DNA from 4 places in the Phyllobacterium sp. K27 genome. Region 4 is predicted to be linked to each of the others. Evidence: riboswitches for the same ligand, from Rfam matches in the RefSeq annotation. Region 4 holds a riboswitch; each other region holds the start of a gene.
The links. Region 4 has a riboswitch for thiamine pyrophosphate ahead of thiB (thiamine ABC transporter substrate binding subunit). Riboswitches for the same ligand answer to the same signal wherever they lie in the genome.

Region 1 (7,843 bases), 630 kb from region 4:
TGCTTCGACAAGCTCAGCATGAGGGGATGGAGATTGGCAGGGAGCTAGTTCTGAAATATTGCAAGGCAACGTTGCAGGTCGATGTTGCAACCCGCTACTTCCCTCATGCTGAGCTTGTCGAAGCACGCACAAAATCCGTGCAAAAATCGCGGCGTCTCCTAGAGGAAGCTTGGGAAATCTGGTCACTGCTGGAGGAGGTAATCATGAGATTGTCACCTTTCATGCCTGTTGATAGCAGCATGACGCCATTTCCAAGAATTGCACAATGTGTGGGCAAATTGCCGTACAGCCTTCTATTTATACTTTTGTCTAACAACTCTCTTGAATGTTCATTGCGGGCATGATCTTTTGGCAAAATAGGCGCCGGGATATTCAACGGAATGATGACCCGTCAGCGCACCGCTTTTGATGAATTTGAACGGGAATTGAAATGCAGCCAGTCTTCGATGGTCACAACGATGTGCTTTACCGGTTGTGGAAACATTCGAAAAACGGGACAGACCCGGTTCAGGAATTCATCGAAGGCACAAGTTTAGGCCACATAGACAAGAAGCGGGCGCTGAAAGGCGGTCTGGTTGGCGGTCTCTGCGCCATCTATGTTCCCTCCGGGGATCTGGCTTTCAAGGCTCCAGATGCCAATGGCCATTATTCCACGCCACTAGCAGCGCCGCTGGAACGTGCTCCCTCGCTCGATATTGCTCTGGAGATGGCTTCAATAGCCCTGCGGTTGCAGCAGGCAGGCGGCTGGAAACTCTGCCGCAGTACAGCGGAAATCAGCGAATGCATCAATGAGGATCAATTCGCGGCAGTTCTTCACATGGAAGGTTGCGAGGCGATTGGTGCAGATTTGGCTGCACTTGATGTGTTTTACGCTGCGGGCCTGCGCTCGCTGGGCCCAGTCTGGAGCCGGAACAATATTTTCGCCCATGGCGTTCCTTTCGCCTATCCGATGGACCCGGATACAGGTCCGGGTTTAACAGGGGCAGGCGAAGAATTGGTCAAGGCCTGCAATCGTCTCGGCATTCTGATTGATCTTGCGCATATAACGGAAAAAGGCTTCTGGGATGTTGCGCGTCTCAGCGATCAACCGCTGGTGGCCAGCCATTCCAACGTACACGCACTAACGCCCGTGGCGCGCAATGTCACCGATAAACAGTTTGATGCGATCCGCGAGAGTAAAGGGCTTGTTGGACTGAATTATGCTGTGGCCATGCTGCGCCCGGATGCGCGCGAAAACGCTGATACTCCGCTGACAGATATGGTCCAGCACATTGATTATATGGTCAATCGGATGGGTATTGATTGCGTGGCACTTGGTTCTGATTTCGATGGTGCTAAAATCCCCGGTGAAATTGCCGATGCAAGCGGCAATCAGAAACTGGTCGAAGCCTTGCGCGAGGCTGGCTATGGCGAGGATGATCTTGCAAAAATCTGTCGTAAAAACTGGCTGCGTGTGCTTGGCTCGGCCTGGCACGAGCAATAAAAAGAAACAAAGGGTCCGGGACAAGCTCAAGATGCCGGCCCATAGCTCTAAACAGGGAACCAGAACAATGTTGATGACCAAGATGAACCCGAAATTTCGAATGATGCTGGGCAGTGCAGCCCTCTCGGCCATAATGCTTTCGAGCATGCCGGCCTTCGCCGAAACGCCTGCCGACACGCTGGTCGAGGCTTGGGCGATTGATGACGTTATCACACTTGATCCGGGTGAAGCTTTTGAGCTGACCATGGGCGAGATCAACGGCAATACCTATGACAAGCTGGTACGGCTCGACATCAATGATCCATCGAAGATCGTTGCCGATGTCGCCGAAAGCTGGACGGTTTCCGATGATGGCCTGACCTATACATTCAAGCTCAGGCCCAATCTGCAATTTGCTTCCGGTAATCCGCTGACCGCCGAAGACGTGGCCTATTCCTTTGAGCGCGCAGTCAAGCTCGATTTGAGCCCGGCATTCATTCTGACGCAGTTCGGTTTGAACAAGGACAATGTGACCGAAAAAGCAAAGGCGACTGACCCGTCCACTTTTGTTTTCACCGTTGACCAGTCTTACGCTCCAAGCTTCGTCTTGAACTGCCTGACATCGACAGTCGCTTCGGTTGTCGACAAGAAACTGATCTCCGAGCACATCGTCAATGACGATTTCGGCAATGCCTGGATGAAGACGAATTATGCGGGTTCCGGCCCGATGAAGATTCGCGACTGGCGCGCCAATGAGATTATCGTTCTGGAGCGCAATGACAATTATTATGGAACCAAGGCGCCTCTGGCTCGCGTCATTTATCGCCACGTCAAGGAAAGCGCGGCGCAGCGCCTTCTGCTCGAAAAAGGCGATGTCGATGTTGCCCGCAATCTTGAGCCGAACGATCTGGAACAGGTAGTCAAAAACCAGGACATCACAACCGTAAGTGCGCCAAAAGGGACACTCTATTACATCAGCCTCAACCAGAAAAATGAGAACCTTGCGAAGCCGGAAGTACGGCAGGCGTTCAAATATCTGGTGGATTATCAGGCAATCGGCGAGCAATTGATCAAGGGTGCTGGCGAAATTCATCAAACCTTCCTGCCGAAGAACATGCTGGGCGAGCTGGATGAAATGCCATTCAAGCTGGATGTGGCAAAGGCCAAGGAGTTGCTTGAAAAGGCCGGACTGAAAGATGGCTTCTCCTTCACCATGGATGTGCGCAACAATCAGCCGGTGACGGGTATTGCTGAATCAGTTCAGCAAACGCTTGCGCAGGCTGGCATCAAGATGGAGATCATCCCGGGAGATGGCAAGCAGACGCTTACAAAGTATCGCGCCCGTACGCATGATTCCTATATCGGCCAATGGGGCGTTGACTATTGGGATCCAAATTCCAATGCCGAAACCTTCACCAGCAATACGGACAATGCGGACACCGGTACCAACAAGACACTCGCATGGCGCAATGCCTGGGATGTGCCGGAACTAACCCAGGAAACCAAGGATGCCCTGCTTGAGCGTGACAATGCCAAGCGCGCAGCCATGTATCAGGACCTGCAGAAAAAAGTGCTTGAAACCAGCCCCTTTATCATCATCTTCCAGCAGACAGAGGTGGCCGGACTGCGTTCGAATATCAAGAACTTCAAGCTTGGTCCATCATTCGATACCAACTATGTTTTCAACGTAACAAAGTGATCCGGAATCTGTACCGGTGAGCACATCTGACATGCAATTGGAGGCCGGGCGCTCGGGCGCCCGGGCTTTAAACTTTGCCAGGGCCGTGGGCAGGTTTCTGCTCATCGGTGCCATCACATTTCTCGGTCTTCTGGCCGTCACATTTTTCATTGGCCGTGTCATTCCGATTGATCCGGCGCTTGCCATCGTCGGCGATCGCGCGCCTGCGCATGTCGTGGAGCGTGTCCGTGAAGAGCTCGGATTGAACCTGCCGCTGTATCAGCAGTTCTTCCTCTATTTGAAGGGCGTTCTGCAAGGTGAGTTCGGCAATTCCGTTCTGACCAGCAATCCGGTGATGACCGATATTATCCGCGTCTTTCCCGCTACATTTGAGCTGGCAACACTCGGTACTCTTATTGGTGCATTTGTGGGTGTTCCGCTTGGTGTTCTGGCCGCTGTGAAGCGCGGCACGATCCTCGATCAGATTGTCCGGGTTATCGGCCTGGTCGGCTATTCGGTGCCTGTGTTCTGGCTGGGGCTGCTTGGTCTTGTGCTGTTTTACGCCAAGCTTGGCTGGGTTTCAGGGCCGGGGCGCATCGATGTTGTCTACGAATACACCTTTACACCGATCACCGGACTTTACCTGCTCGACGCGATTTTGCAGAACAATTGGGAAGTGTTCCGCAATATTTTCAGCTTCATCATCCTGCCAGCCTCCGTTTTGGGTTATTTCTCGCTGGCCTATATCAGCCGGATGACGCGTTCTTTCATGCTCAACGAACTTGAGCAGGAATATATTGTTGCAGCGCGCGCCAAGGGCCTCTCCGAAACGCGGATTATCTGGGCCCATGCCTTGCGCAATGCGGCTGTGCCATTGCTGACTGTGATCGTGCTGTCCTTTGCCAATCTGCTTGAGGGTTCGGTGCTAACCGAAACAATCTTCTCCTGGCCCGGTCTTGGCAGCTACATTACCAATTCGCTCCAGAACGCCGACATGAATGCAGTGCTCGGCGGCACGATTATCATTGGTGCCGTATTCATCGCCATCAACCTTCTTTCCGATCTTCTGTATCGGCTACTTGACCCACGGACGCGCGCACGATGAGTGAGATCGCAAAACCAATTTCCCGCCGTGAATGGCTGATGAGCGACCGGCCGCAGTCGCGTATGCAAGCCCGTCTTGGCCGCGCCTATCTGATCTGGAGCCGCTTTGCCAGCAACAGGCTGGCTGTGATCGGTCTTGGCATTATTTTTGCTCTGGTGCTGGTGGCGATGTTTGCGCCTCAGCTTGCGCCACATTCGCCAGTTGCAGGCGACCTGCGTAATGCACGTCTATTGCCGCCCGGCGGGGACTATTGGCTTGGCACGGATGATCAGGGCCGTGATATTCTCTCGCGTCTGATCTATGGCTCGCGACTGACACTTTATGTGGTTATTCTTGTGGCGATCATTGCCGCACCGATTGGTTTGCTCGTCGGCACCATTGCCGGCTATGCCGGGGGTTGGGTGGATGCCATCCTGATGCGGCTCACCGACATTTTTCTGGCGTTTCCAAAACTTATTCTGGCTCTCGCTTTGGTGGCTGCACTGGGACCGGGTATTGAGAATGCAGTCATTGCCATAGCGGTGACCTCGTGGCCGCCCTATGCGCGTATTGCCAGAGCTGAAACGCTGACCGTGCGTAATTCTGATTATATTGCCGCTGTGCAGCTCATGGGTGCATCGCCAATCCGCATCGTGCTGCGCCACATCATGCCGCTTTGCCTTTCATCTCTGATCGTCCGTGTGACACTCGATATGGCGGGAATTATCCTGGTCGCGGCGGGACTTGGCTTCCTTGGTCTAGGTGCACAGCCGCCATTGCCTGAATGGGGCGCAATGATTGCATCGGGCCGCCGCTTCATCATGGACCAGTGGTGGGTGGCAGCCGCACCGGGTTTTGCCATTCTGATCGTCAGTCTTGGCTTTAATCTCCTTGGCGATGGCTTGCGTGATGCGCTCGATCCGCGGGGGAACAATCAATGAGTGCCTTGCTGACAGTCAAGGATCTGCGGGTCCAGTTTCCCACGCGTACCGGCGTTGTCGATGCTGTGCGTGGTGTTTCATTCACGCTGGGCCGCGAAAGGCTTGGCATTGTCGGGGAGTCCGGTTCAGGAAAGTCCCAAACCGGGCGCGCAATCATGGGGCTGACGCCGGCTCATGCGAAGATCAGCGCTGATACGTTGAATTTCGACGGGATGGACCTTCTGGATATTTCTGCGAAGGAGCGGCGCAGCCTGCGCGGCAATCGTGTCGCCATGATCCTCCAGGACCCGAAATACTCGCTTAATCCGGTCATGAGTATCGGCAGGCAGATTGTTGAGACGCTGCGGACCCATGAGAAGGTGAGCAAAGGTGAGGCACGCAAGCGCGCGCTCGATATGCTTGCTGCTGTGCAGATACGTGACCCCGAGCGGGTCTTCAAGCTGTATCCGCATGAGGTGTCGGGCGGTATGGGACAGCGCGCCATGATCGCCATGATGCTCATTACCGGGCCGGAGCTATTAATCGCAGATGAGCCGACTTCCGCTCTAGATGTGACGGTGCAGCTTGATGTGCTGCGTATCCTTGACGATCTTGTGCGGGATCGCGGCATGGGACTGATTTTCATCTCCCATGATTTGCGGCTGGTCTCATCATTCTGCGACCGCGTGATTGTCATGTATGCGGGGCGAATTGTCGAGGAGATCGCTGCGGCTGATCTGAAGAATGCCAAACATCCCTATACGCGTGGTCTCATGAATTGTATGCCGCAGATCGGCACCGACCGGCATCCGTTGCCGGTTCTTGACCGCAAGCCGGAGTGGGCCGCATGAACAATCTGCAAATGGCGGCTCTTAGCGTCGAAAATCTTGAAGTGAAGTTTGAACGCTTTCGCGCATTGCGCGGGGTCAGTCTTGACGTCCAGCAAGGCGAATCCTTTGGTCTGGTGGGCGAGTCCGGTTCAGGAAAATCAACCTTGCTGCGGGCCGTCGCGGGACTTGCGCCTGTTACAGGCGGCACGATTACAGTCAACGGCAAGACGCTGGGATCATCCCGGACAAAGGCATTTTATCGCGAAGTACAGATGGTGTTTCAGGACCCCTATGGCTCGCTGCATCCGCGCCAGACCGTGGATCGCCTGCTGTTGGAGCCATTGGTCGTGCATGGCTTTGCCGACATCGAAAAACGCATCCTGCGCGCGCTTGACGAAGTCGGTCTCGGTTCAAGCTTTCGCTTCCGCTATTCGCATCAGCTTTCCGGCGGACAGCGCCAGAGGGTCGCTATTGCCCGCGCATTGATCCTTGAGCCGTCAATCCTGCTCCTTGATGAACCCACATCAGCCCTTGATGCCTCGGTCCAAGCGGAAGTGTTGAATCTGCTTGAACAGATAAGGCGGGACAGAAAGCTGACCTTCCTGATGGTCAGCCACGATCTGGCGGTGGTCACCCATATGTGCGACCGGCTGATGGTGATGCAGAGCGGCGCAGAGGTGGAACGCCTGTCGGCGGCAGACCTTGCCCGCCATGCAGTCAAGGAAGATTACACGCGCAACCTGCTTGTGGCGAGTGAAGGCTTTGTCCGGCCCGCATAACGGCGCATTGACTTCCGCAATGCGCCGTCTCATCATGACTTCATTCCGAGGGGGGCATCGTACGATGCTGAGATGGCGCTGAGCCAAGACCCTTGAACCTGATCCGGATTATGCCGGCGTAGGAACGGGAATTGAGCAGTTATCACGCTGGTTTCGTCTCTTCGCACATATCCGGGTTTCCAGTAGAGCGCTTAACGGCGCTCTGACCTTATTAGTTTTACGCAATTCCGGACGCAAAACCGCTTCACACTTTTGCTGGAATTGCTCCATTAAATGGAGTCCGCGACGTGCCACAAGTAGATTACCGCCTGAATGCCATTGTCGATTTTGATGCTATTGGCCCTAGTAAAGATTTGGGAGCATTAGCCCTCGCAGCGGCGCGTGGTGGCGCCACGATCATCCAATATCGCGACAAGAATTCTGCAACCCGCGATATGATCAATCGTGCACGGCAGATACATGCCGCGCTCAAAGAAACTGGTGTGCCGCTACTCGTCAATGACCGGGTGGATGTTGCTCTAGCCGCTGGCGTTGAGGGTGTGCATGTGGGGCGTGAAGACATGGCGGTTGCCGATGTCCGCCGTCTGCTTGGGCCAAATGCGATTATCGGGCTGACGGTCAAGAATGAGCCGGATGCGCAAGCTGCAATCGACGGCGATATTGACTATGCCTGCATTGGCGGACTGTTTGAAACGCCCACCAAGGAAAATCTGCAACCTATCGGCTTTGATGGCTTCAAGCGCCTGGCTGCTATCATAGGCGGGGCCAAACCGCATCTGCCCATAGGCGCTATTGCCGGTATCGGATTGGAGCGCACGCCTTTCGCTATTGAAGCAGGTGCAGATGGCGTTGCGGTCATTTCCGCAATCTTCCGGCAGGATAATCCGCAAGCGGCGGCGCAAGCTTTGCGCTCCGCAGTGGATCAAGCCTTGCGGGTAAGAGAGCCAGCATGACTGCAATAGCGCTGACCATTGCCGGGTCCGATAGCGGGGGCGGGGCAGGGATTCAGGCCGATTTGAAAACCTTCTCGGCGCTGGGTGTTTATGGTGCGAGCGTCCTCACCGCTATCACCGCGCAGAACACGAATGGT
Region 2 (7,843 bases), 970 kb from region 4:
GCTACGACAATGAGCCAACCGAGTGGCTCCACGTTATTGCAACGAAGGCAGTATAACCTTGCTTTTATGTAAAGACGGCCTTGCCTATTACAGGGGTTGAGGGAACAGCAAGATCGCGTGGCTCCAATAGAACTGCATGGTGAGCTTGATATCCCGCTTCAACAGCTTTGGCAAAGGCCTGCGCCATTGCAGCCGGATCCCCTGCCTTTGCCACAGCGGTGTTGAGAAGGACTGCATCAAATCCTAGTTCCATCACAGCTGCCGCATGCGATGGGCGGCCTAAACCGGCATCGACAATCATTGGAACTTCCGGAAAATGCCCGCGTATCGAGCGTAATGCATGTAAATTCTGTGGCCCCATCGCGGAACCAATGGGCGCGCACCAAGGCATAAGAACATCACACCCCGCCTCTAGCAATCGTTCTGCAACTATCAGATCATCGGTCGTGTAGGGAAACACCTTAAAACCGTCTTCACTTAAAACACGAGCAGCCTCCACCAGTGCAAAGATATCCGGTTGCAAAGTGTCATGATTGCCTATGACTTCCAGCTTTATCCAGTCAGTTGAAAAGACATCCCGTGCCATGTGGGCGGTCAGCACAGCTTCTTTCACCGTGTGGCATCCTGCCGTGTTGGGTAACACGCGCAACCCGAGAGAGCGAAGCAACGTCCAGAATCCGTCCCCGGACTTTGCTCCAGCCATTTCCCGCCGCAATGACACGGTGATGATTTCTGTTCGTGAAGCTTTAATCGCATCTATGAGAATAGCAGGAGACGGATATTGCGCCGTGCCGAGCAAAATGCGGGATGATATTTCCTCGCCGTAAAGTTTCAACATGTCACCCACCCTGCTTCGGCGTCAAAATCTCGACGCGATCATCATTGTTCAAAGCGTGATTGTGCCGCTCGTTTGCGCGCACAAGCTCGCTGTTAACTGCAGTAGCTAGCCATTCATCTTCAAACCCCAACTCAACCAGAAGTGTTTCGAGAGTTTGCGCTGCGACTTCATGCGCTTGCCCGTTCACGATGAGTTTCATGGCATACACTCCTTTCTTTCAGGATCATGTCAGCGGCTTGCCGTGCCATTGCTGGCGCAAGCAGGAAACCGTGTCGGTAAAGTCCGTTAATGCTGATCCGATTGCCAGTTTTAATCACTCGCGGCAAATTATCTGGATAGGCTGGACGAACGCCTACCCCGGTTTCAATGATTTCGGCTTCGCCGAATGCGGGGTGAACGCTATAGGCAGCGTTCAACAATTCCATCACGGAGCGTGCCGTTACAGGCCCGCTTGCATCGCTCTCGATCATCGTCGCGCCAACCATGAACATGTGGTCTGGTCGCGGCACAACATAAAGCGGGAAACGCGGATGAATAAGCCGTATGGGCCGCGACAATGATATATCTTTGCTGCGCAGCAAGAGCATCTCGCCGCGCACTCCCCGCAATCCATTTTCCGGCGCTGCAGTTCCCGTACAATCGACAACCCATTCAAAACCGGAAATCCCGGCAACGCTCATGTCTGTCTCGAAGCGGGTGTTGAGCGCTGCGAGCTTTGACCTTAACTCTGTTAGAACCCTACGCGGTTCTAAATGCGCTTCGCTTTCGAAAAACAAACCTTTGCGGAAAACCCTTCCAAGATCAGGCTCCAAAAGCAAAATTGCTTCTTCACCGATTCGCGCAAAACCCGACGTAAGTGCGCCAAACCGCTCCAGTTCTTTTACATCGCGTGGTGGAGCAACAACCAGTGTTCCCTTGCGTGTCACTGATCCGGGAAGCGTTGCTTCCCACCAATTGGCCGCGTTCATTCCAAGGTCGAGGATGACCTGCTCGGCACTTTCACGCTCACACCATGGCGCAAGCATACCACCGGCATACCAGGAGGCCGCAGAACGCTCGCCCCCGAACGGATCCAGAATTGTGACCTCTGCCCCCCGCATTCGAAGCTCGTACGCCATGGTGAGGCCGGCAACACCGGCCCCTTTGACCAAGATGGTCACCTTGTCATTCTCCGGCATTAAGGGGCATGTAAAGGTCACCACCGACACGGAATTTCTCCGCCATTGCGGCCATGCCTTCTTTTTGAGCTTCGGCCCGAATGTCGTGTGAAATACGCATCGAGCAGAATTTCGGCCCGCACATTGAGCAGAAATGCGCCACTTTATGCGCTTCTTTCGGCAAGGTTTCGTCGTGATAGAGTCTTGCCGTCTCGGGATCAAGAGACAGATTGAACTGATCTTCCCAGCGGAACTCGAAACGGGCCCGGGACAGAGCATCATCACGCAATTTTGCTGCAGGGTGGCCCTTGGCCAAATCTGCCGCGTGAGCAGCAATCTTGTAGGTGATAACACCAACTTTTACGTCATCGCGATTGGGCAGCCCGAGATGCTCTTTGGGCGTAACGTAGCAAAGCATCGCCGTACCAAACCAGCCAATCATTGCAGCGCCAATGCCGGAGGTAATGTGATCGTAGCCGGGAGCAATATCTGTCGTGAGCGGTCCTAGCGTGTAGAATGGTGCCTCTCCACAGACAGCAAGCTGCTTGTCCATATTTTCCTTGATCTTGTGCATCGGTACATGACCGGGGCCTTCGATCATGACTTGGCAGTCCTTGGCCCATGCGATTTGCGTCAACTCGCCCAGAGTTTCAAGCTCAGCAAACTGCGCAGCATCGTTTGCATCAGCTATTGAACCCGGGCGCAACCCATCGCCGAGTGAAAAGCTGACATCATAGGCGCGGCAGATATCGCAGATTTCCTCGAAATGCTCATAAAGAAAGCTTTCGCGATGATGATGCAGGCACCACTTTGCCATGATAGAGCCGCCGCGCGAGACAATGCCCGTAACACGATCTACAGTCAGCGGAATATAATGCAGCCGCACGCCAGCATGGATGGTAAAGTAATCGACCCCCTGCTCTGCCTGTTCGATCAGAGTATCTCGATAGACTTCCCACGTCAGGTCTTCGGCGATGCCACCGACCTTTTCCAACGCCTGATATAGCGGAACAGTTCCAATGGGCACTGGTGAGTTGCGGATAATCCACTCGCGGATGTTATGGATGTTTCGGCCAGTTGACAGATCCATCACCGTGTCGCCACCCCAGCGAATGGCCCAGACCATCTTCTCGACCTCTTCTTCCATGGATGAGGTTACAGCCGAATTGCCGATATTCGCATTGATCTTCACGAGAAAGTTCCGACCAATGATCATAGGCTCAAGCTCGGGATGATTTACGTTGGCAGGTATGATCGCCCGCCCCCGAGCGATCTCATCCCGTACAAATTCAGGTGTCACATGATCCGGCAATGATGCACCGAAGGACTCACCATCACGCACCTGATTTCGCGCAGCTTCCCGACCAAGGTTCTCCCGTATGGCAACATACTCCATTTCAGGCGTGATAATTCCTGCGCGGGCATAGGCAAGCTGTGTTATCGCTTTGCCATTATGTGCGCGGCGCGGCTGATGCCGAACAGGAAACTCTCGCGTGAGCCGCTCGCCTGTTGCAAAGCCATTGTCAGCTGACTGGATCAGCCGCCCCTCATAAGCATAACTATCGGCTTGTTGACCCGCTTTCCATGCCTCACGAATGCGTGGGATGCCTTTGTTAATATCGATGCTTGCCGCTGCATCGGTATAGGGACCCGATGAATCATAGACAGCGAGGTTTGGTTCACCAGCGGTGGGATGAACCGCAATTTCGCGCAAGGGAACACGAATATCGGCATGGATCAGTCCCGGTTTGTAAATCTTGGTGGAAGCAGGAAGCGGCCCGGTCGAAACTTTTGGGGCCTCGGTAATTTTTGTTACAGCAGTCATCGTCAGGTTCCTTTGCGTTGTTGCAGGAAACCCAGTTCTGTGCCGGAAGGATGAAAAGAAGCCTCGCAAATCCAATAATGGATTCAGTGCCAATGCACCATGCGCGATAACCTTTGCACCGTCCCTACGCCAGTGTGAACTGGATCAGGTTCAACGGGTCACTGCGCTTGGTCAAACCTGAAGCAGTATCTCAGCCCCTTGTCGGGACTCCCCTGGTGAATAGCTTAAAATGACCCGCTGGACGTATTAATGTCAAGCGGAGCCTCTAAATCATGACGCGCGAAGTGGCTTTAGCGCACCAGCCCATTTTGCCAATTCAGTCAAAACCGTGCTGGCACTGGTCGTGATCAACTCATTTGGCGTAAACACACCATCATCATTGATAAACTGCTGGTAGGAAGGAATGGGAACGCTCTCCGCAAGCGAAACCATACGGAGTGCCGACATCAATCCCTTGACCGATTCGGTAGCACGTAAACCACCGGAAACGCCGCCATAGCTGACGAAACTTGCCGGCTTGTAATTCCACTCATTCCACAGATAGACCAGCGCATTGATCAATGAGGGTGGCGCATTGTAATCATATTCCGGCATAACGAAAATATAGGCATCACCAGGCTCAATGGCTTGGCTCCATTTCTTGGTATGAGCATGCTCATATTTTTTCATGCGAGGATGATTCGACTCGTCATAGATCGGCAAATTGAAATCAGCCAGGTCGATTAGTACGGGTTCGAAATTACCGTCTTTCTTGGCAAGTTCATTGAACCACTTTGCTACAGCGGGGCCACCCCGCCCGGGTCGGGTGCTTGCGATGATAATATTCAGCTTGAGTGCCATTCGGTTCATATCTCCAATAAATGCGATAACCGACAAGTAAATGCATTACTGCATCACGCAAGAAGGCACTTTTTTGAAACCGGCCGGAGTTCCGATACGACCACTAAAAACGAAACCCGCTATAGCAATGAAGCCATGCGGGTTTGTCGTCACAGTGAAGGGCGGTTAAGCCCGTCAATATTAGCGGTTATTGTTGTAATCATTGCCTGCCGGAGCTCCGGGTCGTGCAACGCGTTCTTTTTTCTTTGGACCAGGCAATAGACCTTCGCGTTGAGCCTGTTTGCGCGCGGCCTTACGAGCGCGGCTAACAGCTTCTGCTTTCTCACGAACACGGCGTTCGGAAGGTTTCTCGAAAGCCTGACGGGCCTTCATTTCGCGAAATAGACCTTCGCGCTGCATCTTTTTCTTCAAAACCCTTAGGGCTTGTTCAACATTGTTATCACGGACGAGAACTTGCAATCGTTTTCCTTACCCATGCTTGCCTCGTCTTGCGGTACGAAAACCGGCCACAATCAGACAAGCGTTTAAAGAATTGCCACAACGGCAATCCGGAGAAGCGCGGACTCTATTCATTCCCGCGCCAAAAATCCAGTGCACCCAAGCAATTAAACTTGGATACTCAATCCTTAGATTGCAGCTGTGATGATGATTTCAACCTTATATTCAGGTGTTGCCAGCTTGGCCTCACCTGTCGCACGTGCCGGTGCATTGGCCGGATCGACCCATGCATCCCAGACTGCATTCATTTCGCCAAAATCTTTCATATCGTCGAGCCAGATAATGGCCTGCAACAGTTTGGACTTGTCTGTACCAGCCTCTTTCAACAAACGATCGACCGACGCCAGAACGTCTTTTGTCTGCTCTGTTACGCTCTTGCCCGGACCACCGACCTGACCGGCCAGATAGACTGTATTGCCATGGATTACGGCCTGGCTCATGCGAGGACCTGCTTCAATACGACGAACGCTCATGAAAATCTCCTATGGAAGGTTTCGGACAAGCCAATGCTTGTTGTGGTACAAGAAAAAAGGGCCATACGGCCCTCGTTTCAGAAGAAATGGTGGGCACAGTAGGGATCGAACCTACGACCCGCTGATTAAGAGTCAGCTGCTCTACCAACTGAGCTATGTGCCCGTCAGCCGCTTCCGCGACGACAGTGAGCGCTCTATAACGGGGCAAATCTTGCCTGTCCAGCCCTTCGCCAAACTTTATCGCATTGATCGGCAAGAAGATGAATTTTTCGCTCTCAGACAAACAATTTGCCCTCTGCCACCTTGACCGCAGCACCGCCAATCCGTGCGCCGGTTAACCTTCTATCCTGAATGTCGAGTTCGAGTTCGAGCTTGGATGGCCTGCCCATCTCACATCCTTGTTCAATGGAAAATCGCTGTACGCCATCAAGCGGTTCATCGAACAAATGAATGGCACCAGCAAACGCGGCAGTCGCTGAGCCAGTTGCGGGATCTTCATAAGTTCCTTCATCGCTGACGAACATACGCGAATGAAAATCATTTTCATGCCCAATAGTCTCGCGGCAGTAAGCATAAACCGGTAATTGTCTATGGCCAATTCGAGGGGCGACCCGCTGCATTGCTGCCTGATCGATCCGCATCCGGGCAGCTGATGCCAGACCATGAATCGGCACAAGCAGGAATGGAACGCCCGCATCCCAGATGCTGGGGACATGATTTTCAAAGCCAATCTCGTTTGGCTCAAGTCGCAGTGCTCGTGCGATGGCCAGTTTGTCGTAATTATAGTCTATCCGCTGTGGTAGCTTAGGAAGATCAAATTCAGCAAAAGCCCCCTGTTTCCCCAGTCTTACGCCGCAACGAACGGGCCCTACTTGCTCTTCCAGAATGATCAGCGCATCCTGATCGCTTTCCACTTCACCAAACCGGTCTTGTGCAAGTGACACAGCCGTTCCAACAGTGGGATGTCCGGCGAACGGCATCTCATAATCCGGCGTGAAAATGCGTATCCAAGCCGTATGCGCAGCGTTCTTCGCTGGCAGCACAAAAACCGTTTCTGATAAGTTGAACTCGCGGGCGATACGCTGCATCGCCTCATCATCAAGGCCTGCCGTATCGTGAACGATTGCCAACGGATTCCCTTTCAGAACCTCCGAGGTAAAAACGTCATAGATTTCGTAGCGGCGACCGGTCATGAGCGTTGCACCTTTTCAATTCCGGTAAAAAATAGACCAAGCCGAGGGGCGCGCAAGTCAAACCTTGTGACGGTTACATTTGGCCGAAATGCCACTCGCCAAATGTGCGGAATGTAGCAGGAGTGGTATCACACATATCGGCTGATGACGTCACGGCAACTACATCGTCGAGTTCCGAAATGAGCTCTGCGGCAATATGGCGGCGTATACGGATCAACAACTCTTGTGAACTCACGTCAAAGTAGTAACGGCGAAACAAAGCAATACTGCGATCCGCAGTGACGAGATAGATACTGCTATCAAAGCGTTGAGCATCGGCCAGATCAATAGCCGTCTCCTCCAAAACCTCACGTTTCATATTCCCATCGATATCGATAACCTCGTCGCGCACATCTCCTTCATCAAAAGATCCAGCAGGAAAATAAACTCGTCCCGCCGCCGCTGTCGAATTGGCCATTCGACCAGCGATTAACGCATTGTCGTTCGAAACGATTACACCTACCGCAAAAATGTGCCAAGGCTTCAGCAAGGTGCGATTCTTCTTCCAATGCATCATGGTTTTGAAACGCGTGCGTTTATAAGTTGCTTCAAACGCGCCACGGTTGATGTCAGCCTTGTCGGCCATAAAAAAATCGCCATTGAAAAGTGCCGGATTAGCCTTGAAATCCGCTTCCCAGTTCAACTCGATTTCAGACTCATTGTCGAGGTCATAAGCCAGCGTGCCGTCTTCTATCCGTATCGACGCATTTCTAAGCTCAATCACAGTCTTCTCGGGAAAATCTCTCATTGCTCAAACCACGTCAAACGTAACGACAACAGGACAATGATCGCTGGCCTTGGGGCGATCCCAGCCAATACGCGGAAAACGCTCGATAATTTGATCCGGTGGAAAGAGCGTGCGGAATGGCTGCCCCTGCCTGATGATATCCGGGATAGCCTGCGCATTGTTCCGCGCCAGTGCTGGTGAGGCCAAAATATAATCGAGCTGGCATAAATGCCGCTCGTCAGGCCCCCGCGTG
Region 3 (7,843 bases), on a different replicon from region 4:
GAAATATGGCTTCGTTGAATGCTTGCGAGCCGTGGCCAATAATCGCCACGCGCTTGTCCGTGACCTCGTAACCATCGCAAACCGGACAATAGCGGATGAGCCCATGCCTTAGTGCTTCATCATGCTTGTCCTTCGGCATGGACGGCATACGGTTGATGACGCCTGTAGCGATGAGAACGGTTCGGGCAGACAAGGAACCGTCGCCGAAGGAAACAACGAATTTCTCTTTTGCTTTGCGCAATGCCGTCACGCGTTGATGCAGAATCTCGGCGCCATACATCGAGGCTTGAGCGCGCATCCGGGCGAGCAGCTCCGCGCCGTTAATGCCGCCGGGGAAGCCAGCGTGATTATGGGAAACTGGAATACTGGCCGCCCTGCTGGTTCCATCGTCAAAAATCGTCACCGACAGGTGATAGCGCGCCAGATAAATCGCAGCCGTCAACCCGGCCGGTCCACCTCCGACAATAATGCAGTCTCTTTTCGCGAAATTCATATCATATTCCATTCCCGATCAACGCAGCGGGCGTTTGGGAACAACGACGGGGCGCGATAGTTCCCGAGCAAGCGATTAAGACGAAATGCAACATTCAATATACAGTAATGTGTATGTGGAAAACTCTCACTTAACTATTATTATAGACAGCATAAAACCATTTGAGCTTCGAAGGCAGGATGCCACCTTAGAAGGTCGCTTGTTAGGTGTTGGTGGGGGATGCCAAAAGCCGGGTCGTAAACTCTAACTCTCTTCGCAACGATAGTACAATTCAGGTTGTCCAAAACACGCATGGATTTCGTTCCACTAGACACGCACCAGTACACCATTCAACAGGTCCAGCCACAACCAACAAAATTTGGCGATGAGACATGTGCGCTGTCGAGTGATATGACCTCCAGCACACTCTCAGAAAACCATGCGCGTAATTGGAACAATTCGCAAATCTCCCTTAGTCGGCTTTCATACGCCAATGTTGCAGGGCGATCTGTGAGCGCCAACCAGGTCACCTGTTGGATTACCTATGAAGGTCCCCATGAGAAGAGATTTACAATTAAGAGATCCGATGGGCCGGTACGCGCTGCCTGCCGACACGTTTGACCCGCGCGCTCCGCCGTCGTTCCGCTGGATTTGGAACTTTGTTCTTTCGTTTCGGCGTTCATCGCCGTAGAAGTCGATCCTGCGTAAACGATAAGAAGATGTCCCTCATGAAAAGCCGAATGATCGAAGGTGAGACTTGCTGGAAACTACAGCGAGCTGATCGCCTTTCTGTGATTGTCGACGCTTCGGACTTTTTTCGCGCCGCCAAACAAACCATGTTAAAGGCGAAACATTCGATCATTTTGATCGGGTGGGATTTCGATACCCGCATCGAAATGGAGCCGCAACTGCCCCGCGCGGATGGTCCAAACAAAATCGGGCAATTCATTGAATGGTTGTCAGACCGCGAGCCCGATCTCGAGGTTAGGATTTTGAAATGGGACGTCGGATTGTTCACCTCCCTATTGAGGGGAGAGACGCCTTTTTACTTTTTGAAGTGGATCTTCGGAAAGCGAGTCAATTTGAAGCTTGACGGCGCGCATCCGAAACTTTCTGCCCACCACATGAAAATCCTTGTGATCGATGACAGTGTCGCGTTTTGCGGAGGTATCGATATGACGGTTGGCAGGTGGGACACTCCATGCCATCTGGAAAACGATCCAGCAAGACATTCGCCATGGGGAAGGAAAATGCGTCCCTGGCACGATGCAACCACCTGCCTTACCGGTCCAGCGGCCCGTTCCCTTGCGGAATTGGCCAAGGATAGGTGGCTGGCGGCAACCGGAGAGAGAGTGCAACCGGTTACGTCCGAAACCGATCTCTGGCCGGGCAATATTGGTGTAGACTTCACCGGCGTGAGTGTGGGAATCGCAAGGACAGCACCGGCCTTTGGAACCCGAGGACAGATCGTAGAGATCGAAACGGTAACGCTTGCCATCATTTTGTCGGCCAAGCATTCACTTTACATCGAGAGCCAGTATTTTGCCTCACGAAGGATAGCTGAGGCTCTGGCGCAGCGGCTCTGCGAAAAGGATGGACCGGAAATAGTGATGATCAGTCCGCTTGGCGCCGGAGGATGGCTTGAATCCAAATTTATGGACTCAGCGCGAGTTCGGATAATGAAGCTGATCCAGGACGCGGATGCATACGGCAGATTTCGCATCTTTTATCCGGTCAATGAAGCCGGAACGCCAATCTACGTTCATGCCAAAATCATGGTCGCAGATGACATGATTTTGAAAATTGGATCGGCCAATCTTAACAACCGTTCAATGGGCTTTGATACCGAATGCGATATCATTATCGAAGCGCAAGAGGATGAGGTTAACACGCGCAAGGCCATTTTGGCACGGCGTAATGCCTTGCTTGCAGAACATTTGGGACAGACTGTCGAGGCAGTATCTTCCGCGCTTGTTCGTTCGGAAGGCTCGCTGATCAACACGATTGACGACCTGAACACCAATGCCCGTCGGCTGGAGCCAATACCTTTGAGAGAGCTCACGCTGGACGAGGAATTATTTGCTGAATCGTCCAGCGCAGACCCGGAACGGCCAGCAGGATTGAAATACGCCACCAGGACTTGGCTAAGAACGCGGTTTGGCCGACAAGCTCCCTAACCACAATAGTATCCCGTCCAGTTGGTGCCAGCGGAACCGCCATTCTCGCTAAGTCTATCCACCTACTTCAATCCATGAAGCCGCAGCGATACGCTTTCATTCCAAAAGAATATCCGCCTCAACTGCAGCGTCAATAAACGCCTTTCTCGCCTCTCGGGTGGAAAAACTTCCATCCACTGTGCCTGAACATGTGATCTTCGCCCGGGCGCAAGTTGCACCTTTACGCCGCCCTTTCCACTCAGACAATAAGAATTGATGCGCTTCTGCCGCTGATGAGATTGCGCGTGGACGCCCGGAGCGGGATTTTACGATCACCGGTTTTGAAAATTCACTTTCCATGATCGGACAACGGTGGAGGGTACGGCGCGGTTCCCTGCTCCCCATTCACAAAAACTTCGCCCACTGTTAGAGAAGCAGTTGTTGCTTCCCACATCGACATTCCCTCATTATCCTCTGTCCCCGAAAATGGCACTGCCCGATGATTGCAAGGGCAGACTTGCCAATGTGACCGCGTCAGATATTCTCAACACTCGAATTGGGAGGTTAGAAGTGGAACTGACATCGATCCTTGTTTTCGCTGCGGCGCTTGCCATTGCATCCGCCTCCCCCGGGCCAAGTGTCGCGGCGCTCGTGTCGAGAGTTCTCGCCAAAGGCTATCGGGGTGTGTTACCCTTTCTTGCCGCGATGTGGTTCGGCGAGGCCATTTGGCTTGCGCTGGCGGTATTCGGTCTATCTGTTCTGGCCCAAACTTTTCAACCGGCTTTCCTGATTATTAAGTGGGTCGGGGTGGTCTACCTCTTTTTAGCGTGGAAGATGTGGACGGCGCCCATCGTTCTTGCTGACGATATCGTGCCTGTGGAAGTCTCCAAAACCAAACTTTTTGCGGCTGGATTCGCGGTCACGATGGGCAATCCAAAGACTATGATGTTTTATGTTGCGTTGTTGCCAACGATCGTTGACCTCAATGCCGTGTCAATGCTTGGTTGGCTCGAACTCACTCTAACAATGCTGGTCGTCGTGGTCTCGATCGACGTCGGATGGACTGTTGCAGCGGGCCAAACGAGACGTTTATTCAAGAGCCGAAAGGCTATGATAATAGCTAACCGTACCAGTGCCGGAATGATGGCAGGAGCAGCGGCTACGATAGCCGTGCGCTAGTAATGCCATTTCCAAATCGCCTCCCATCAAGATTGACTTTCACGGTTCCCTACTTGTGATGATCCAAGTTGCATGAGTATGTGGTACTTGGTCGGTTTAAAAGAACCCTTTAGGCGTGCCGAGGCTGCATTCACGATCGCCATTATCCGGCCAGTTGTTAATTGATCCACGTTACCAAGACTCCTATCCGTACTATCCACCTGTTTGGTGAAGCGAGCCCTTATCAGTCGCGGACGACGCCAAGAATATGCTAGGTGGATGCCGTCGCCACCAGTGACTCATACGGGAGTATTTTTATGACTAAGGTCTATTTTGTTACCCACCCGGAAGTAAACATTGATCCAAATGTGCCCGTCCCAAAGTGGAGTCTTTCTGATGATGGGAGAAAGCGGATTGAAGGCTTTTGCACCCGACCTGAACTTTCAACTGTGACAGATGTTTTCGTCAGCGATGAACGCAAGGCATTGGACTGCGCAGAATCCTTCGAACTGGTTCACGGTGTCGATTTCACTATTAATTCCTGCTTGGGGGAGAATGTCCGCTCTTCGACAGGGTACGTCGCCCCTCCGAAGTTTTGGGAAATGGTGGACGAGTTCTTTGCTAGGCCCGAGGAAAGCCTTCAGGGATGGGAGCCAGCCGAGGATGCACAGACCCGAATCAAATCGGCAGTCAACGATTGTGTAGCCTCACGAAATGGTGGTGGGGATGTCGTGATATTTTCACATGGAGGCGTTGGAACGTTGCTACTATGTGATCTCATGGACCAACCAATCTCTAATAAATTCGGCCAACCGATCATTGGAGGCGGATGCTATTTCATGTTTGAGGCAGGAACTAATCGGTTGATTGATGGATGGAGAGATATCGTGCCCTGACATCGGGATTTCCGCATCCTCCAGCCCAGTTGCAGGATGAACTGTCTCGTCACCGAATGACGCCTAACTCTATCGCCGTTCGCTACCGATCGTAGTGAGTAAGATCGGCTCACGAGTTCAAATCCCATATGTTCTGATATGCAGGAGGCAGAAATCATGCAGCCGCAACGGTTGGGTTTTGCCGGCTCATTTCACCCACAATTTTTATTAAGGTTCGAGCTCCCGTCCTGTCCATTCGCTGCTGAGCCGTTATTGTGCGAAGTGCTGATTGTAGACATCGGCGCCAATTGCAGCCTGTCGGGCAATTTTCGAGCGAAAGAAGGCAGCTGCGCCTATTGAAGGCAAGTATCTTGTGTTCACTAAACCGGTGCTTGTGGCTGAAAATGAGTTTAGAGCATGGACCGGTGACGCCGAGCTCCGACATGCCTCATTCAAAGGAAGGCGTGAAGCCGCAGATCATGCTGAGGTTTATCAACTTCCTGCTTAAACGATAGCTTGCAACCGTATTGTTTGTCATCTAGCTTTGCATCTACCAGGGGGAGCCGTAGTCGGCTGAGAGGTTCCAGTAAGGAACGACCCCAGAACCTGAACCGGATAATGCCGGCGGAGGAATGGGAATGAAAAGTGGTGTAAGGCCAACCCTGTTGGACTCCATATTTTATCACGCCATTATCCGCTTACATTTGCGAGGAAGCGAATGGCTAGCGAGAAGCAACTCAGATTATGGACATTAAGGATGTCAAATCCGCTGCTGGGCGGAAGCGATCCTGCAGTAGCGACTTTCACTGTGACGGCCTACTCAGAAGCGGCGGCCTTACAGCAAATCCGACGGCAGTTCGCGGAGGAGAACTTGCTCGTTGAGATTATAGGAAGTCAACCAGCTGACTAGAAGCAGTTCATTGGCCAGAAGGTTGTTCGGGAACGCTTTGTCGCAGGTACCGCTGTTAGGTCTGGCATGCACGGAGTAAGTAGGAAAATCCATTAATGCACCAGAAATTTGCAAGAGCAATGACGCCACTTGAATGGTCCACGTTGCTCTTCCTGTCAGGACTATAGGGCGGTTCATTCTTTTTCACTCAAATTGCACTCCGGGATGTACCGACGATAACAATTGTCTTCAGCCGTGTTCTGACGGCTACGGTCGTCCTTTGGTGCGCACTGCTTATTAGCCGACAACCGATACCTCGGGGATATCGCACGTGGGGATCTCTTTTCCTGATGGCACTACTAAACAGTGTCGTCCCAGTCAGTTTGACAGCGTGGTCGCAAACTCAAATCAAAAGCTCCCTCGCCGCCATTCTCGCAGCCAGCTCTCCGGTAATCGTCGTTGTCCTTGCTCACTTTCTCACGGATAACGAGCGGCTCTCGCTGATAAGGCTGACTGGCACGATCATTGGATTTGCCGGTGTAGGGGTGATCATCGGGCCTCAGCATTGACCTACCTTGGCAACAGTGTCTTCTCGCAATTTGCTGTGCTACTAGCGGCATCATCATCTGCATTCGCGAGTGTGTTTGGTCGCCGATTTGCGAAGAGCGGTGTCACGCCTTTAGGGGCTGCCACAGGGCAAGTCACTGCCTCATCGGTCATTGTCTTGCCTGCAATGCTTTTGATCGACAGACCTTGGACTATGTCCTTCCCTTCCACATCATCGCTTTGGGAACTCATCGGACTAGGCGTTCTTTCCACAGCTTTGGCCAGCCTTATTTTCTGTCGGCTGCTGGCCTCGGCCGGAGCCACTAATATTTAGCTGGTTGGATTTCTTGTACCATTCAGCGCAACTCTTTTGGGCACTGTGTTTCTCGTTGAGATACTGACCAGTTACCAAATCGTCGGAATGGCAATGCTGATCTTTGGGCTGATCGTTATCGACGGACGGTTCATACCGAGAAATCTTGCACGGCCAGATTGAGAGGCTCTTGGGCGGGAACAAGATGCGGCGAAGGCTACAACCTACTCATACTCCGTTGACTCTAATCGCAGCAGGTGCTTTCACACCATTCTGGTGAACGCTTGAGAAGCTTCGACGCGACCCATTCGCGCTCTCGCCTTTTCCAGGATGGAGTTTGGATTTGCCCTTCAATAGACGTGATGAACAACAATATTCGGCAGAGGAATGGGATTGTATGCAAACCGCGCATATGATCGCTTCGACCATGCTTGGACGTGACCCTCAAACCCATGAACATACAGCCAGAACATCTCGGATGGTACTTTCCCTATTTGCCCAAGGGATGCGTGACCCGCAGGAAATTGCATTGAGAGTGGTCAACCGGGAGGTGGAAGTGGCTTCGTCGTCCGTAAACTGAAGTCTAGATACATGTCTTGAGGAAACCAGATCAAGGCACCTATCTCGCATTGCCTCCTGAACTGAGAACTCCTGGGAGAGCACTTCCAGTGTGCCATTCGGCTGATCGATTGGTGCGGTTCCACGAAAAGTCGACCTCAGTTATGAGCCTTGCGCGCTACCGAACTGCGTCATCTTGCGAAACCGCTTGTTCGACGACGGCCGCCTCAGCGCGGAACCGGGACCGTACGGCGAGCGGAGCGCGCCATGCTGATCACTTTCCACGTCTTCGATCACTGGTTTGTCCTCTGCGCGCGGTTACTAAATAGGGCTTGATCCCTGACCCGCCGTCTTCGCCCGGATCGCCGATTGCACGTGCGTTTCTCGATACAGCCCCGGGGACACGCCGAAGCGGCGCTCGAAGGCCTTTGCAAACCTGGAACTGGGAAGTCCGACGCGCAACGCGGTCAACTTGATCGCCAGACCCTGCGAAAGCAGCAAGCGTGCAGCGTCCAGCCGAATGGATTCGATCAGGCGCGCCGGCGTCTCGCCCATCACCTCGGTGAATTTTCTGAAGAAGCTACGTTCGCTGAGACCCGTCCGCGCCGCCAGGGTGGGTACGTCCAGCTTCTGTTCCAGATTCAGATGCACCCAGTCCATCATGTCGCCGAAAGGATGCTCTGCGGTTCGCTGGGCTCGCAGCAGTGGACTAAATTGTGACTGGTTGCCCGGTCGGCGGACATAAAGGACGAGCCGCTTCGCCACGTCATTGGCGATAGCTTTACATGTGTCACTGGCAACCATGGCAAGTGCCATGTCGATTCCTGTCGATACGCCAGCAGAGGTCCATACGTTGCCGTCCTCAACGAAGATCGC
Region 4 (7,843 bases):
ACATTCTCGCCGCGTCCATCGGTCAGATAATCCGACAAGGTTTGTTCCAGATTGAGACTGTCACGCCGCTGATCCAGCACCGCAATCTCAAGGTTGGTCCCGAGCTTGACGAAACCGCTATCCGGCTTGAGCAATCCTGTCAGCATGGACAGGAGTGTCGTCTTGCCCGCTCCATTCGGCCCCACAAATCCGACGCAATTTCCACGCTGGATACGGGTCGAAAAATCATCCACCAGAATGCGGCCGTCATAGCCCTTGGAAAGATGCTCCGCCTCGATAACCAGCTTGCCGGACTCCTTGGCATCGCTTGCTTTCAATACAGCCTTGCCCTGCGCGCCACGATGATTACGAAACTCGCTGCGCATGGACTGCAAGTCGCCCAACCGCCGCATATTACGTTTGCGTCGTGCCGTAACGCCATATCGTAACCAATGTTCTTCGCGTACGATCTGACGCCCGAGCTTATGCAGGTCTCGCTCTTCTTCTTCCAGAACCTTGTCGCGCCACTCTTCAAACGAGCCAAATCCCTGGTCCAGTCGTTTCGTAACGCCACGATCCAGCCAAATAGTCGAACGGCTGACATTCTCCAGAAACCGCCGGTCATGCGATATCACCACAATGGCCGAACGTATCTGACGCAATTCACCTTCCAGCCATTCAATGGTTGTGAGATCAAGATGGTTGGTCGGCTCGTCCAGCAGGAGGATGTCCGGCTGCGGAGCCAGAACCTTTGCCAAGGCCGCACGCCGCGTCTCCCCTCCCGAAAGATTTTCCGGCTTCTCCTCGCCGGTCAGTCCAAGGTGCTCAAGCAGATAGCTGACGCGGTAAAGATCATCTGCCGGTCCAAGCCCCGCTTCTACATAGGCCCGCACATTGGCAAATCCATCCATATCAGGTGCTTGAGCCAGATAGCGTACCGTAACGGCCGGATGTTTGAAGACTTCGCCATCCGTTGGCGTGACAAAGCCCGCGGCAATTTTGAGCAGCGTAGACTTGCCCGAACCATTGCGGCCGACAAGCGCGATGCGATCATTCTCGCTCACTGAAATGGCCGCATCGGTCAGGAGCGGCGTACCGCCAAAAGTCAGGGCAATTCTATCAAGGCGTAACAGTGGTGGGGCCATAAAACTTTATCATTCCGGAGGTTCGAGCAGGTTTTGTCTGGGCTTGTCGATGAGAATATCTGTTCTGTCAAACGAAACAGGCCGGAAATTCCGGCCTGTTTGCGCTAAATCGACACTCTGCGATCAGTAATTATCATCGCGGTAAGGATCGGAATACCTGCGACGCTGATATCCATCATCATCCGGATATCGGCCATTGCTATAGGCACCACCGCCATTGCCCTGACACGGAGCGTTATAAATTGATCCATCAGGCCGCTGATAGCGGCACAGATTCTCTTTTCCGCCACGTGGTGTGGTGGCTGTACCCACGGCTGCACCCAGCAAAGCACCACCGGCAGCGCCGATGACAGTGCTCTTCGTATCGCGCCCCAAAGCCTGTCCGGCCAAGGCGCCTGCACCAGCACCAATCAATGCACCCGTCCCGGCACGTTGATTTTGCTGGCTCGTCTCGCATCCGGCAATCGTAAATGCCAGAAGCGCAGTGGCTGCTATGGCAGCAAACCGAATTCCCATAATAACCTCTCCATTTAAATAAAGTGCGTGAAAACCCTGCTTCCTCAATACGGCAGAAGAAAGATTATCCGCATTACAGATAGCTTCGACAAAAAAACAGGCCGGAGAACCGACCTGTTTTTCACAAATTACTAACTGCTTACCGGCGGCAAGGCGCGCGATAGCGTTCGCCGTAGCGATTTTCGTACGTGCAATAACGGCGTCCATTGTCCGCTGTGGCTGCGCCAACCACGACACCCGATGCACCACCGATTGCCGCACCGGCCAAAGCACCACGGCCACCACCAATAGCACCACCGGCCAATGCACCAAGTGCTGCACCGCCAACGCCGTATCCGGCAGTCCGTTTCTCATTGGTTGTACAACCGGCAACCGAGAATGCCAGAAGTGCAGCGACTGCGACTGTAGATAAACTTTTCAACATGGAAGACCTCTCCCGTTTCTAAAACCAAACTTACCAGCTTGCGTCCCCAATGCTGTGTCGCACACATTACACTTTCCGCTTATATTGACAAGCGTCAGGTAACGGGCGGCGCCGCAATCAGGACTGCTTTGCCCGAATGGAGCGATACGTGGAGGTTTCCACATACGGCATTCGAAACAGTAAGCGATGAACCGAAAGAAAGTTCCATATTTTCAAGCGGCCAGCGTGCTCCCTTGATAAAAAGTCCGTGTAATTGCGAAAATGCAACAATGCTGAATTGTGTCTCATCAGCGAAATCAAAAGCATATTGACCGCTCACGAGTGGATGAGCTTCTTCACTCCCGCTTGAAAGGATGATCTTGCGCCCTTGCGCAGCATGGGCCGTTGCCATCGTCAAATGCAGAAGCGTGTGATCAGTGCGCGCGCCACCAAATGCACCGCAAAGTATAACCTCCGTCGCGCCAAGCCGATATGCCTCATTCAAGGCAAGTTCCCCATCGGTCATATCTTTTGCCGCTGGAAAAACCTTGCGCGGCACATGCGCATATTGTTTTTCCAGTTCGGGCGATGTCGAGTCGAAATCGCCGAGCCAGAGTTCAGGCTCCAAGCCCAGGGATGAAGCATGGGCGATACCGCCATCAGCAGCCAGAACTCTGGCCCCGGCGACCTGCTTCAAAAGGCGGTCAGTGACATGGACGGAACCGCCCAGAAGAAGAACGAATTTGCTCATGGCCCGCCATAGCATGCGTCAAACGCTTCCACCAGACAGCTTGGTGCCCACACTCAAACGCTTGCAAGCGCAATCGATATCCCTTGACCAACACCAATACACATTGTCGCCAAAGCCAGCTTGCCCCCGCGCAGTTGCAACTCAAGCGCCGCTGTCCCGGCAATGCGTGCACCTGTCATGCCCAGAGGATGACCGAGGGCAATAGCACCACCATTCGGATTGACATGTTGCGCATCATCCGCAATTCCGAGAGCGCGTAAGGTTGCAAGACCCTGCGAAGCAAAGGCCTCGTTAAGTTCGATCACATCAAAATCAGCTGGTGCCAGTCCGAGGCGTGCGCACAGCTTCTTCGTAGCGGGCACTGGCCCAAATCCCATGATACGGGGAGCAACGCCCGCCGTTGCGCCGCCCAGAATGCGCGCGACAGGATTGAGACCGTATTTCTTTGCGGCATCTTCGGATGCAATAATAAGGGCCGCAGCACCATCATTGACGCCCGAGGCATTTCCCGCTGTCACGGTTCCGCCAGCTCGAAATGGCGTCGGCAATTTGGCCAGTGCCTCGATTGTCGTTTGCGGGCGCGGATGCTCATCCTTGTCGATAACAAGAGGATCACCCTTTCTTTGCGCGATAGAAACCGGGGTTACTTCGCTTGCAAGCCGGCCATTGTCCTGCGCCCTGCCCGCGCGCTGCTGAGAACGCACGGCAAAAGCGTCCTGATCGGCGCGCGAGACATGAAACTCCTCGGCAACATTCTCGCCTGTCTCCGGCATGGAATCCACACCATATTGTTGTTTCATAAGCGGATTGATAAACCGCCAACCGATTGTCGTATCGTATATTTCAGCATTGCGGGAGAATGCGCTATCTGCCTTGGGCATAACGAAAGGCGCGCGCGACATGGATTCGACCCCGCCTGCAATGGCAATATCCATTTCCCCGGCGCGAATGGCACGCGCCGCAGTGATAATTGCATCCATGCCCGATCCGCACAAACGGTTCATCGTCGTGCCGGGTACTTCGGCAGGAAGGCCAGCAAGCAGCGCTGACATCCGGGCAACGTTGCGATTGTCTTCACCAGCCTGGTTGGCGCATCCGAAAATCACTTCCTCGATTGCTGCCCAATCGACAGATTTGTTACGCTCCATCAATGCCTTGATGGGAATGGCCCCCAGATCATCCGCCCGAACTCCGGCAAGCGATCCGCCAAAACGGCCAATGGGCGTCCGGATATAGTCGCAGATAAATACGTCACCCATAATGCTGCCTCATATGCTTTCTTTGTTTGTGCCTTGATGTCCCGCAGACTTGATAGCCCCGTTCCAATCGGAACGGGAGTTAAATCTCGTCCTTGCTTACGGGCCGTTAAACGGCAATAGCTGGGGTCATGCGCTGTTTGATGAATGCGAATCCTGAAGTTCATTCTACAGAACCGTATCATTTGTATGAAAGGGAGAGAAACGTGCAATTTGCCGATATAAATGGTGTGACACTGCATTATCAGCTGATTGGCGGACCAGCATCGAAACCTGTCATCGTATTTGCCAATTCATTGGGCACTGATTTCCGCATATGGCGCGACGTCATTATTCGGCTGGCGGGTGATTTTGCCATCGTTACTTATGACAAACGCGGCCATGGACTCTCAAGCGTCGGCACATCTCCCTATTCCATTGACGATCATATCGGCGACTTGGCGGGCCTTTTGGATTTTCTCAATGTCAAGGACGCAATCATCTGCGGGCTTTCGGTGGGTGGGATGATCGCTCAGGGGCTTTATGCTTCACGGCCCGACCTGGTTCGGGCACTGATCTTGTGCGACACCGCGCACAAGATTGGCGATACCGATCTTTGGAATGCTCGCATCACCGCACTAGAGACAAATGGTATTGAGGGCATTGCTGATGCTGTCCTTGAACGCTGGTTCACACCGCCGTTTCATCGCGAAAGCAGCGCGGCCTTGACCGGTTATCGAAACATGCTGATCCGTCAGCCATTGGCCGGATATGCGGGAACATGCGCAGCGCTTCGCGATGCTGACTTCACGCACGTTGCAAGCAGAATCTCAAAACCAACAATCTGTATAGTCGGAGATCAGGATGGCTCAACGCCTCCGGAGGTGGTGCTTTCTCTGGCCAAATTGATTCCGGACGCACGCTACGAAGTCATCAAGGATGCCGGGCATATACCCTGTGTGGAACAGCCTGAAATGCTCGTTGCAATTATTCGTGCCTTTATCGACGAGTTCAAACTTGAGGGCAATCATGTTGTGAGCAATTCAACCCTCAACTAGATCGGGGGTGGCTCACGATGAGAGGGTTCGCTGGCTGCATTTGATGGTGTGCGTGGTTCGCCCTTTCGACTAGCTCAGGATGCTCACTGTGAGGGAGGGCATTGGGTGAAAGAGTGCAAAAAGCACCCGCCTTTCCGCCATCCTCACACCACCTTGCCGTCATCCTCGGGCTCTTGACCCGAGGATCCTTTGCTTATGTGCTTGGCTCTAAAAGACATGATTTCTCGCGTTACTGAATTGTGGATCCTCGGGTCAAGAGCCCGAGGATGACGGAGAGGGGTGGGATGACGGTGAAGGTGGCGAAACAACGAAGAGGAAGAGTCTCATGGCTCCCTGCCATCAACCCACCTCCCTCATCCTGAGCTTGTCGAAGGGTGCACAGCGCCAATGCCAAACGACTTAATCCCCCCATCAAAAAACAATCTCACAAAACTTATCCAACAGCTTTGGCTCTGAATTATTCTGCTCCTGTCCTTCCCCGCGGGAAACAGCTTCCGGAGCCGTTCGAAGTTTGGGGAAGGATGGGCGCCTCCGATGGCGGGTTACGGACCCGCCATCCGGGGACGTTCTGTCCAAGGGTTCCCCTGCCGTTACTAGGAACGGCGCGTGCTGGACGAGCACTTTAAGGGGCGAGTAGGCGACGCATGGCATGCCGCAAATGGCATTCCCCGGCACCGAAGCCTCCCAAGCGGAACGGGCAGAATGCAAAATCGCCGGACGGGCGGTCTTCGGATCGCTTGAATTACTACAAAAGACGCGCTTCGATGACCGCCCGTCTTTCCCACCACAAGCAATAGCCAGACGCAAAAGCGGGCGTGGCAAGGAGGAAGGCGTAACAAAAACAACCGGCTAGGCCGCTTGCGCTGTGTGGCCACAATCTTTAATCTGGTGGCTGCTCTAACGGGGTGCCTGCATCAACAGGCTGAGAGGCTGGGACCAATCCAGTCAACCCGCGGAACCTGATCCGGTTTGCACCGGCGGAGGGATTAGATGCGGCTTTACAAGCCGGCGCACCTGTCCTTTTGAAATTCAAACTCTGGGAGGCGCCTATGCGACCACTTGATTTTATGAAGTTTGCCCTTGTTTCCAGCGCATTGGCATTTGGTATTTCCAGCCACGCAACTGCGGATGGCAAGTTGACGGTCTACACCTATGAGAGCTTTACAGCCGAGTGGGGACCAGGGCCTAAAGTCAAAGAAGCTTTCGAAAAACAATGTACATGCACAGTTGATTTCGTAGCCGTCGCAGATGGTGTTGCGCTGCTTAACCGCTTGAAGCTCGAAGGCGAATCGACAAAGGCCGATATTGTTCTCGGCCTTGATACGAACCTGACTTTCGAGGCTCAGCAAACCGGGCTTTTTGCACCGCACGCCATCGATACGAGTGCTATCGACATTCCCGGCGGTTTCAAGGACGATATTTTCGTTCCCTATGATTACGGCTATTTCGCTGTCATTTATGACACCGAGAAAGTTAAAGACGCTCCAGTGAGTTTGAAGGATCTGGTTGAGGGTGATCCGAAACAGAAGATCGTCATCGAAGATCCACGCACCTCTACGCCGGGCCTCGGTCTCGTATTGTGGATGAAATCGGTTTACGGCGACAAGGCCGGTGAAGCTTGGGCCAAATTGAAGGATCGCGTTTTGACAGTCACTCCCGGCTGGTCGGAAGCCTATGGCTTATTTACCAAAGGCGAAGCGCCTATGGTCCTCTCCTATACCACGTCGCCCGCCTATCATTTGATCGCAGACAAGACCGAGCGGTATAAGGCAGCGTCTTTCGAAGAAGGTCACTACCTGCAGGTTGAGGTTGCAGCGCAAACTGTAAATGGAACGAAAAATCCAAATGCAGCGCAGTTTTTGTCCTTTATGACCAGCCCGGCATTTCAGGATACCATCCCGGAAAACAACTGGATGTATCCGGCAGCGAAAACCTCAAACCCGCTCAATCCTGCGTTTGATACATTGGTCAAACCGGCAAAGACGCTAGCTTTCACATCCGAGGAAGTGGCGGCAAATCGCAAAGCCTGGATCGACGAGTGGCTTGAGGCCATGAGCAAGTAGCACAGATGGTCGCCCATTCGATGAAACCCTTGGCGGGAGGTCTCGCTCTCGCCTTTTTGGGCGTATTGGCGGGCGGCTCTCTTCTTAGCCTTGCAATAGAAGCTTTCCGTGGCAGCACAGAAGGCTTTGCTGCTTTTGACAGTTACCTATGGCGGATTACACGCTTTACGATCTTGCAAGCACTTCTCTCCATGGTGCTTTCCGTTGGATTTGCCATCCCGCTTGCTCGCGCACTGCATGCGCAGCAAAGCTTTCCCGGCCGCGCGATGCTCCTGCGGCTATTCGCTCTGCCGCTGGCACTGCCAGCGCTTGTCGCTGTGCTTGGCATCACCAGCATTTACGGGCGAAACGGCCTGCTCGCCGCTTTCTTCGAATGGTTCAGGCTGGATATGATTCCCGATATTTACGGGCTGACTGGCATTCTCCTTGCCCATGTTTTTTTCAATCTGCCATTGGCGACACGGCTCATTCTCTCGAGTCTCGATTCCATTCCCGAAGACTATTGGAAACTTTCCTCACAATTGGGAATGAGCAACTGGACTCAGTTCAAATTGATCGAATGGCCGGTCATTCTGCGCAATATTTCAGGCGTGGCCGGCCTGATCTTCATGCTGTGCATTACGTCATTCACGGTAGTGCTGACACTTGGTGGCGGGCCACGCGCAACAACCCTTGAGGTTGCAATCTACCAGT

Region 1: it holds a riboswitch for thiamine pyrophosphate, as region 4 does, so the genes downstream of both, thiE (thiamine phosphate synthase) here and thiB (thiamine ABC transporter substrate binding subunit) in region 4, are expected to answer to the same signal.
Region 2: it holds a riboswitch for thiamine pyrophosphate, as region 4 does, so the genes downstream of both, thiC (phosphomethylpyrimidine synthase ThiC) here and thiB (thiamine ABC transporter substrate binding subunit) in region 4, are expected to answer to the same signal.
Region 3: it holds a riboswitch for thiamine pyrophosphate, as region 4 does, so the genes downstream of both, ACYJL1_RS17745 (EamA family transporter) here and thiB (thiamine ABC transporter substrate binding subunit) in region 4, are expected to answer to the same signal.

Annotation. Positions count from the first base shown of each region.
Region 1 covers NZ_CM139240.1:122,759-130,601, reverse strand. Annotated here, with positions in the region: gene ACYJL1_RS00680 (dipeptidase) at 431-1,483, shown strand; gene ACYJL1_RS00675 (ABC transporter substrate-binding protein) at 1,554-3,161, shown strand; gene ACYJL1_RS00670 (ABC transporter permease) at 3,193-4,245, shown strand; gene nikC (nickel transporter permease) at 4,242-5,165, shown strand; gene ACYJL1_RS00660 (ABC transporter ATP-binding protein) at 5,162-5,995, shown strand; gene ACYJL1_RS00655 (ABC transporter ATP-binding protein) at 5,992-6,753, shown strand; TPP riboswitch at 6,792-6,895, shown strand; gene thiE (thiamine phosphate synthase) at 7,041-7,706, shown strand; gene thiD (bifunctional hydroxymethylpyrimidine kinase/phosphomethylpyrimidine kinase) at 7,703-7,843, shown strand, end outside.
Region 2 covers NZ_CM139240.1:1,724,754-1,732,596, reverse strand. Annotated here, with positions in the region: gene ACYJL1_RS08415 (class I SAM-dependent methyltransferase) at 1-56, shown strand, start outside; gene ACYJL1_RS08410 (thiazole synthase) at 65-838, opposite strand; gene thiS (sulfur carrier protein ThiS) at 840-1,037, opposite strand; gene thiO (glycine oxidase ThiO) at 1,006-1,998, opposite strand; gene thiC (phosphomethylpyrimidine synthase ThiC) at 2,003-3,820, opposite strand; TPP riboswitch at 3,924-4,044, opposite strand; gene ACYJL1_RS08390 (NADPH-dependent FMN reductase) at 4,091-4,660, opposite strand; gene rpsU (30S ribosomal protein S21) at 4,841-5,119, opposite strand; gene ACYJL1_RS08380 (RidA family protein) at 5,287-5,631, opposite strand; tRNA gene ACYJL1_RS08375 (tRNA-Lys) at 5,719-5,794, opposite strand; gene ACYJL1_RS08370 (PhzF family phenazine biosynthesis protein) at 5,907-6,824, opposite strand; gene ACYJL1_RS08365 (NUDIX hydrolase) at 6,898-7,611, opposite strand; gene ACYJL1_RS08360 (endonuclease/exonuclease/phosphatase family protein) at 7,615-7,843, opposite strand, start outside.
Region 3 covers NZ_JBTWND010000002.1:184,675-192,517, reverse strand. Annotated here, with positions in the region: gene ACYJL1_RS17775 (NAD(P)/FAD-dependent oxidoreductase) at 1-493, opposite strand, end outside; gene ACYJL1_RS17770 (phospholipase D-like domain-containing protein) at 1,192-2,649, shown strand; gene ACYJL1_RS17765 (DUF982 domain-containing protein) at 2,746-2,988, opposite strand; gene ACYJL1_RS17760 (LysE family translocator) at 3,199-3,807, shown strand; gene ACYJL1_RS17755 (histidine phosphatase family protein) at 4,104-4,682, shown strand; gene ACYJL1_RS17750 (hypothetical protein) at 5,035-5,169, shown strand; TPP riboswitch at 5,208-5,311, shown strand; gene ACYJL1_RS17745 (EamA family transporter) at 5,763-6,119, shown strand; gene ACYJL1_RS17740 (GlxA family transcriptional regulator) at 7,289-7,843, opposite strand, start outside.
Region 4 covers NZ_CM139240.1:755,058-762,900, reverse strand. Annotated here, with positions in the region: gene ACYJL1_RS03695 (ABC-F family ATP-binding cassette domain-containing protein) at 1-1,124, opposite strand, end outside; partial or broken gene ACYJL1_RS03690 (YMGG-like glycine zipper-containing protein) at 1,311-1,640, opposite strand; gene ACYJL1_RS03685 (hypothetical protein) at 1,780-2,064, opposite strand; gene ACYJL1_RS03680 (thiamine diphosphokinase) at 2,159-2,794, opposite strand; gene pcaF (3-oxoadipyl-CoA thiolase) at 2,848-4,053, opposite strand; gene pcaD (3-oxoadipate enol-lactonase) at 4,257-5,087, shown strand; gene ACYJL1_RS03665 (hypothetical protein) at 5,737-5,940, shown strand; TPP riboswitch at 5,979-6,090, shown strand; gene thiB (thiamine ABC transporter substrate binding subunit) at 6,137-7,150, shown strand; gene thiP (thiamine/thiamine pyrophosphate ABC transporter permease) at 7,156-7,843, shown strand, end outside.